DNA from 3 places in the Pseudarthrobacter quantipunctorum genome. Region 3 is predicted to be linked to each of the others. Evidence: predicted binding sites of a transcription regulator. Region 3 holds the regulator's gene; each other region holds the start of a gene.
The links. Region 3 encodes HrcA, which represses chaperone genes, less so after heat shock. Its sites were predicted from a motif close to TTNGCACTCGNNNNNNNCGAGTGCNAA; they were not measured.
Positions count from the first base shown of each region.

Region 1 (2,198 bases), 750 kb from region 3:
GGGGGCCTGGCGCGGTTCGCCCGCCCGGCACTGATCGCCAGCGCCGTAGTGGCCGTGGTGTGCATCGCGCTGCTGGTGATCATCTTCTTCCTGGACGCTTTTAACGCCACCGTGTATTCGGTGGGCGGCAACAGTATCCAGGACGACACCCAGGAGGCGCAGGACATCCGCGGGCTGTACGCCGGAGCCCGCGCGGGAAGCATCTTCTTCCTGGTTGCCTCGCTCATGGTGGCCGCGGCCGCCGCGGTGCTGCTTTACCGCGGACGAAACTCAGCGGGCGAGGACGAGGGCGACGGCGGGGAGGACGTCGACTTCGAGGACCTGGGCCGCTGAGGTGCTTTTCCTCCGGCACTGGTCAGGAGGACTCCTGAAATGACCAGGAGGCCGCCCAGGACCTGGGGGACCGTGACAGGCTGGCCGAGCGCAACCGTGATGACCGCGGTGAAAACGGCAATGAGGTTGAGGTAGTTTCCGGCATTCGCCGCAGTGGTGCGTTTAAGCGCCAGGTTCCAGAGCAGGTAGGAACCCAGCGAGGGGAACAGGACGATGTAGGCCAGGGACCAGCCTTCCGGGGCCGTGGCCGGCAACCCCGCCCCCGTGGCCACGGCAAAGGGAACCAGGACAACCGCCGCCATGGCCACCTGCACCGCGGTGGACGTGATCGGAGGGACGGACAGCCTGCGGGCGGTAATCGTGTAGAAGCCCCACACGGTGATCGCCGCGACGATCAGCAGTTCGCCGGCATCGATCGAAAAGGTCAGCAGCCGCTCCAGCTCGCCGCCGGTGAGGACCAAAAGGACTCCGCACAGGCCCAGCACAATCCCCGCCCAGCCCAGTGGGCGCGGCCTGTCCCGGAGCAGGACCACGGCCAGGACCATGATCAGGGCCGGGTTTGCGGCGGTTACAAGGGAAGCGTTCAGGGCCGAGGTGTGCCCCAAGGCGCTGTAAAGCAGCAGGGTGTAGGCGCTCATCCCCAGGCAGCTCAGGAGCAGGAGCGCCGGCCAGTGGCGCAGGACAGCGCGCCAGTCCGGCTTTTCAGCCAGCTGCGCCAGGACCAGCAGCGGCACGGCGGCCAGGGCCCACCGCCAGAACGTCAGCTGAAGCGGCTCCATGGTCTTCATGGCAGCCTGGCCTACAACGAAGTTGCCCGCCCAAAAGAGAGTGGCAAGAGTCAGGAAAACAGCGGCTCGCACCCGGCCAATCTACACGCCGGCTCGTTCCGCCCATGACGAAACTCTGGCACTCGCCTTGACCGAGTGCTAACCCTTGCATACAGTCTGTATTAGCACTCTCCCTAGGAGGGTGCTAATACATGAAGAGCTGCCAGCCAGGCTGCTGCCGGCACCGCGACGACGGTTTGCCAGCCACGGCGGAAAGCTTTCCAGTCCACGAATTTGCTGACGAAGAAGGAGAGGTCCGAGTGTCGGTCTCTATTAAGCCTCTTGAGGATCGTATTGTTGTCCGCCCGCTCGAAGCCGAGCAGACCACGGCTTCCGGCCTGGTGATCCCGGACTCCGCACAGGAGAAGCCGCAGGAAGGCGAAGTTGTTGCAGTTGGCCCCGGCCGCTTTGAAGACGGCAACCGCGTTCCCGTCGACGTAGCCGTCGGTGACGTCGTCATCTACTCCAAGTACGGCGGAACCGAAGTCAAGACCGGCGGCACCGAGTACCTCGTGCTCTCCGCCCGCGACGTCCTGGCGATCGTCGTAAAGTAACTCTCCGGATCCCCGTGCCGCTGGTCATGCTCTCTGCTGGTCAGCTGCGCGGGGTTCTGTCTTGAAAGGACAAAACCATGGCAAAGCAGCTTGCGTTTAACGACGCTGCCCGCCGGTCTCTTGAAGCCGGCATCGATAAGCTCGCCAACACCGTCAAGGTGACGCTCGGCCCCCGCGGCCGCAACGTCGTCCTGGACAAGAAGTGGGGCGCTCCCACCATCACGAACGACGGCGTCACCATCGCCCGCGAAGTGGAACTGGACGACCCCTACGAGAACCTTGGCGCGCAGCTGGCCAAGGAAGTAGCCACCAAGACCAACGATGTTGCCGGTGACGGCACCACCACGGCAACCGTCCTGGCGCAGGCGCTGGTCAAGGAAGGCCTGCGCAACGTAGCGGCAGGTGCCGCCCCCGGCCAGATCAAGCGCGGCATCGAGGTTTCCGTTGAAGCCGTCGCCGCACGTCTGCTCGAGAACGCCCGCCC
Region 1 covers NZ_CP148033.1:1,181,824-1,184,021, forward strand. The annotation lists gene WHH00_RS05450 (hypothetical protein) at 1-333, shown strand, start outside; gene WHH00_RS05455 (DMT family transporter) at 255-1,193, opposite strand; gene groES (co-chaperone GroES) at 1,421-1,714, shown strand; gene groL (chaperonin GroEL) at 1,792-2,198, shown strand, end outside.
Region 1: a site for HrcA is predicted at 1,237-1,263, ahead of groES (co-chaperone GroES). Genes of this name have one in related genera too.

Region 2 (2,198 bases), 1.4 Mb from region 3:
CTGCCTGTTGAAGCCGGCGGGGACACGGCGTCCCAGGCGCAGGCGCTGGTCCAGGCCAAGGCGGATGTGGTCATCGGCCCTACCGACTCCAGCCATGCCGCCGCGGCCGTTGACGTCCTCTCCAGGGCTCGGACGCCGCTGGTTTCCCCTGCCAACACCGCGGCCGCGCTCAGTGGCCTTGCCAGCGGCGGATACTACTTCAGGACGGCCGCCGCCGACGTCGCGCAGGGACCCGTGCTGGCCAAGCTCGCAAAGGACGCCGGAGCCGCCACCATCTCAGTGGTGTACCAGGAAGGTTCCTACGGCGGCGATGTCTCCGCAGCCGTTTCCGCGTCCGCTGAACAGGCGGGCCTGGATGTGCTGGCATCAGTTGGCTTCACCCCGGGCGAGGCGGGGGCTGCCGCGGCCGCAATCCGCGAGGCGCAACCGGACGCCGTCATCCTGATAGCACGTGACGGCGCGCAGGGCGCCCTGGCTGAGCTGAACAACGCAGCCCTTGCGGGCTCAAGGCTCATTTTGAGCGACGGCGCCTTCAGCCGGTATGGCTCCAGGCTGGGAACCCAAGCCCTGGACGGTGCACGGGCGGTAGTCCCGGGGCAGCTTCCCTCGGCAGGGTTCCAGGAAAGGCTGCTGGGCATCGACCCGGCCCTGAAGGACGTGTCCTTTGCGGCCGAGACGTACGACGCCGTGACCCTTGCCGCGCTCGCGGCGGCAAAGGCTGAGGATGATGCCGGGCGTTCCATCGCTGCAGGGCTGATCGCAGTTTCAGGCGGCACCGCCGACGGCGCGGGCGCAGCCGGAACGGCGCCCTGCTCCAGCTACAAAGACTGCCTGGCGGGCAAGGCGGCCGGTGCGGAGATTAATTACGACGGCGAATCGGGCCCTGTTGCGTTCGATGCCAACGGTGACATCACCTCAGCCACCTTCACGGTGTTCACGTACGGCGCGGACAACATTCCCGCGGCCACCGGCGTTGAAACGGCAGGCCGCACCGCCGGTTGATCGCCCTCGGCGAAGACGCGCCCGCCAGGGCGCTTTACGCTGCTTATTCGCTTGCACTCTCACGTGGGGAGTGCTAATTATTGAGTTAGCACTCTGACGTACCGACTGCTAAGCAAAGCGTGGCTTCGGCCAGCGGCGCCGGCACCGGTCAAGGAGCGAAGAAACACCTAACTGGAGTGAGACCCACACCCCGAAGGCATACAGAGGCCGCCGGTAACGGGTCGTCCGTCGCGGGCACTGCAGCGAAGGTTCATTCTTAACGACTGTCCCGAAAGGACTACTGCCGTTATGGCCAAGATCATTGCATTTGATGAAGAGGCACGCCGCGGCCTTGAGCGGGGCCTGAACATCCTCGCCGACGCCGTTAAGGTCACCCTCGGCCCGCGTGGACGCAACGTCGTCCTCGAGAAGAAGTGGGGCGCTCCCACGATCACCAACGATGGTGTTTCCATCGCCAAGGAGATCGAGCTGGACGATCCTTACGAGAAGATCGGCGCCGAGCTGGTCAAGGAAGTTGCCAAGAAGACTGACGATGTCGCCGGCGATGGCACCACCACGGCTACCGTGCTGGCCCAGGCCCTGGTCAAGGAAGGCCTGCGCAACGTTGCCGCCGGCGCCGACCCGCTGTCCCTCAAGCGCGGCATCGAGAAGGCCGTTGAAGCCGTCACCGCCGAGCTGCTGAACTCCGCCAAGGAGATCGAAACCAAGGAAGAGATCGCCGCCACGGCATCCATCTCCGCCGGTGACGAGGAAATTGGTGCACTCATCGCCGAAGCCCTGGACAAGGTGGGCAAGGAAGGCGTCATCACGGTCGAGGAGTCCAACACCTTCGGCCTGGAACTCGAGCTCACCGAAGGCATGCGCTTCGACAAGGGCTACATCTCCGCCTACTTCGTCACCGACGCTGAGCGCCAGGAAACGGTCCTCGAGGATCCGTACATCCTGATCGTCAACTCCAAGATCTCCAACGTCAAGGAACTGGTTGCTGTCCTGGAAAAGGTCATGCAGTCCAACAAGCCGCTGCTGATCATCGCTGAGGACATCGAGGGCGAGGCCCTGGCCACCCTGATCGTCAACAAGATCCGCGGCACCTTCAAGTCCGTCGCCGTCAAGGCTCCGGGCTTCGGCGACCGCCGCAAGGCGCAGCTTGCCGACATCGCCGTCCTCACCGGTGGCCAGGTCATTTCCGAGGAAGT
Region 2 covers NZ_CP148033.1:3,281,986-3,284,183, reverse strand. The annotation lists gene WHH00_RS14885 (ABC transporter substrate-binding protein) at 1-1,002, shown strand, start outside; gene groL (chaperonin GroEL) at 1,291-2,198, shown strand, end outside.
Region 2: a site for HrcA is predicted at 1,088-1,114, ahead of groL (chaperonin GroEL). Genes of this name have one in related genera too.

Region 3 (2,198 bases):
CGTCCACGTAGGGGTGGCCCACGATCAGCACGTTCCCGGCAGCCCCCGGTGAGGCCATCACGGCGTCCGCAATGCGGGACTCCTTGGAGTCCGGCACCAGGTGGTCCACCAGGACCCCCAGCCGCCGGCCCGGACCGGGCCTGAAGTCTGCCACTGCCGCGGCAAGGTCGTCAATGCCGTGGAGGGGTTCGACGACGATGCCTTCCACCCGAAGGTCGTCTCCCCAGACCTTCTCCACCAGTTCGGCGTCGTGCTTTCCCTCCACCCAGATCCGGCTGGCCTTGGCGACCTGCGCGCGCTGGCCGGCCACCCGGACTGAACCTGATGCTGTCCTGCCGGTGGCGGCAGGTGCCTGCCGCGGCGCCGGGGGAAGAAGCTTAATGGCCTGGCCTTCGAGGAGGAAGCCGAAGCCCAGGCGGAAAGACCTTGATTTGCCGCGCCTGTCTTCCAGAGCCACCACATGCATGCCCCCGGATTTCTCCACGCGTGTCACGGCGCCCACCCAGCCGGACTGGACGTCCTCCAGCACCATTCCCCGTTCAACAGGAACTTCAGGCAGTTCAGCCTTTGACGGAGCGGACATGTCCTGGGGACCCCAGTTCTGGTACTGCATGATTCACTCCGCCTAGCGCTCGATCACAGGTCCGGAATTTCGCCCGGAGCGGTACCAATGCTAGCAACGGGGAGAGGCATAATAGACTGTTAGCACTTGGGCATGTCGAGTGCTAAACGATGAGCGGCACAGCGCGGGCGGCGCGGCCGCCCCGAACCCTGGATGGAGGTGGAGTGTGAGCGAGCCACGCAAACTTGAAGTACTCCGTGCCATCGTGGAGGACTACGTCCACTCCCGCGAGCCCGTGGGGTCCAAAGCCCTGGTGGAGCGCCACCATCTCGGTGTGTCCAGCGCAACCATCAGGAATGACATGGCAGCCCTGGAGGAAGAGGGCCTGATCACGGCTCCGCACACCAGCGCCGGCCGGATCCCCACGGACAAGGGCTACAGGCTGTTCGTCGACCAGATCTCCGCCGTCAAGCCGCTGTCCCAGGCGGAGCGCCGCGCCATCCAGTCCCTGCTTGAAGGATCGGATGACCTGGACGACGTCCTGGACCGGACCGTCCGGCTGCTGTCGCAGCTCACCAACCAGGTTGCAGTGGTCCAGTACCCGCACCTGAGCAGGGCACTGGTCCGGCATATCGAATTCGTCCTCCTGGCCCCGCGGAAGGTGCTGGTGGTGTTGATCGCCAACAGCGGCAAGGTGGAGCAACGTGTTATCGACGTCGGACAGGACCTGGGGGACGAAGCCCTGGCGGCTCTTCGGTCCCGGTTCCTTGGATCGCTTGCCGGAACACCGCTGAGCCAGTTGGCCCTGTCCCTGCCGGCGGTGGTGGCCATGGCCGCCCCGGGGCAGCGGCAGGCGGCGCATGCCCTCGCCATCGGCCTGGAGGCGCTGGCACAGAGCAGCCGCGAGGAACGCATGGTAATGGCGGGCACAGCCAACCTGGCAAGGTCCAACGTGGACTTCCCGCTCAGCATCGGCCCGGTGCTGGAAGCACTTGAGGAGCAGGTTGTTATGCTCCGCCTGCTGAGCGAGATGGCGCAGGACCACCGCGGGGTGGCTGTCAGCATTGGCCGCGAGAATCCCTACGACGGGCTGGCCGAGGCATCGGTTGTAGCCACGGGCTACGGCCCGGACAGCGCAGCGAAAATCGGCGTGCTCGGACCAACACGCATGGACTATCCCACCACCATGGCCGCCGTCAGGGCAGTTGCCCGCTACCTTTCCCGGATCCTGGGCCCCTGAGGTCCAACCCGGGCCACTGGACACCCACAGCATTTCCAGCAGTCCAACTGCAGGCAGTACAACAAGGAAGAGATACGAACTTTGAGCAGCCACTACGACGTCCTTGGAGTCTCACCGGAGGCCACGGGAGAAGAGATCAAGAAGGCCTACCGCAAGCTGGCACGCACCCTGCACCCGGACGTCAACCCGGGTGAGGATGCGTCGGACCGCTTCAAGGCTGTAACCCACGCCTATGAAGTCCTGTCCGACCCGCAGAAACGCCGGGTGTACGACACCACGGGCAACGAAAACGGCACGGACAACGGCTTCGGCGGAGGCAGCTACGCCGGCCAGGGGTTCGCGTTCCAGGACATTTTCGACACCTTCTTTGGCGCCGGCGGTTCCACCGGCCCGGCT
Region 3 covers NZ_CP148033.1:1,927,068-1,929,265, forward strand. The annotation lists gene WHH00_RS08910 (DUF3097 domain-containing protein) at 1-613, opposite strand, end outside; gene hrcA (heat-inducible transcriptional repressor HrcA) at 789-1,802, shown strand; gene dnaJ (molecular chaperone DnaJ) at 1,884-2,198, shown strand, end outside.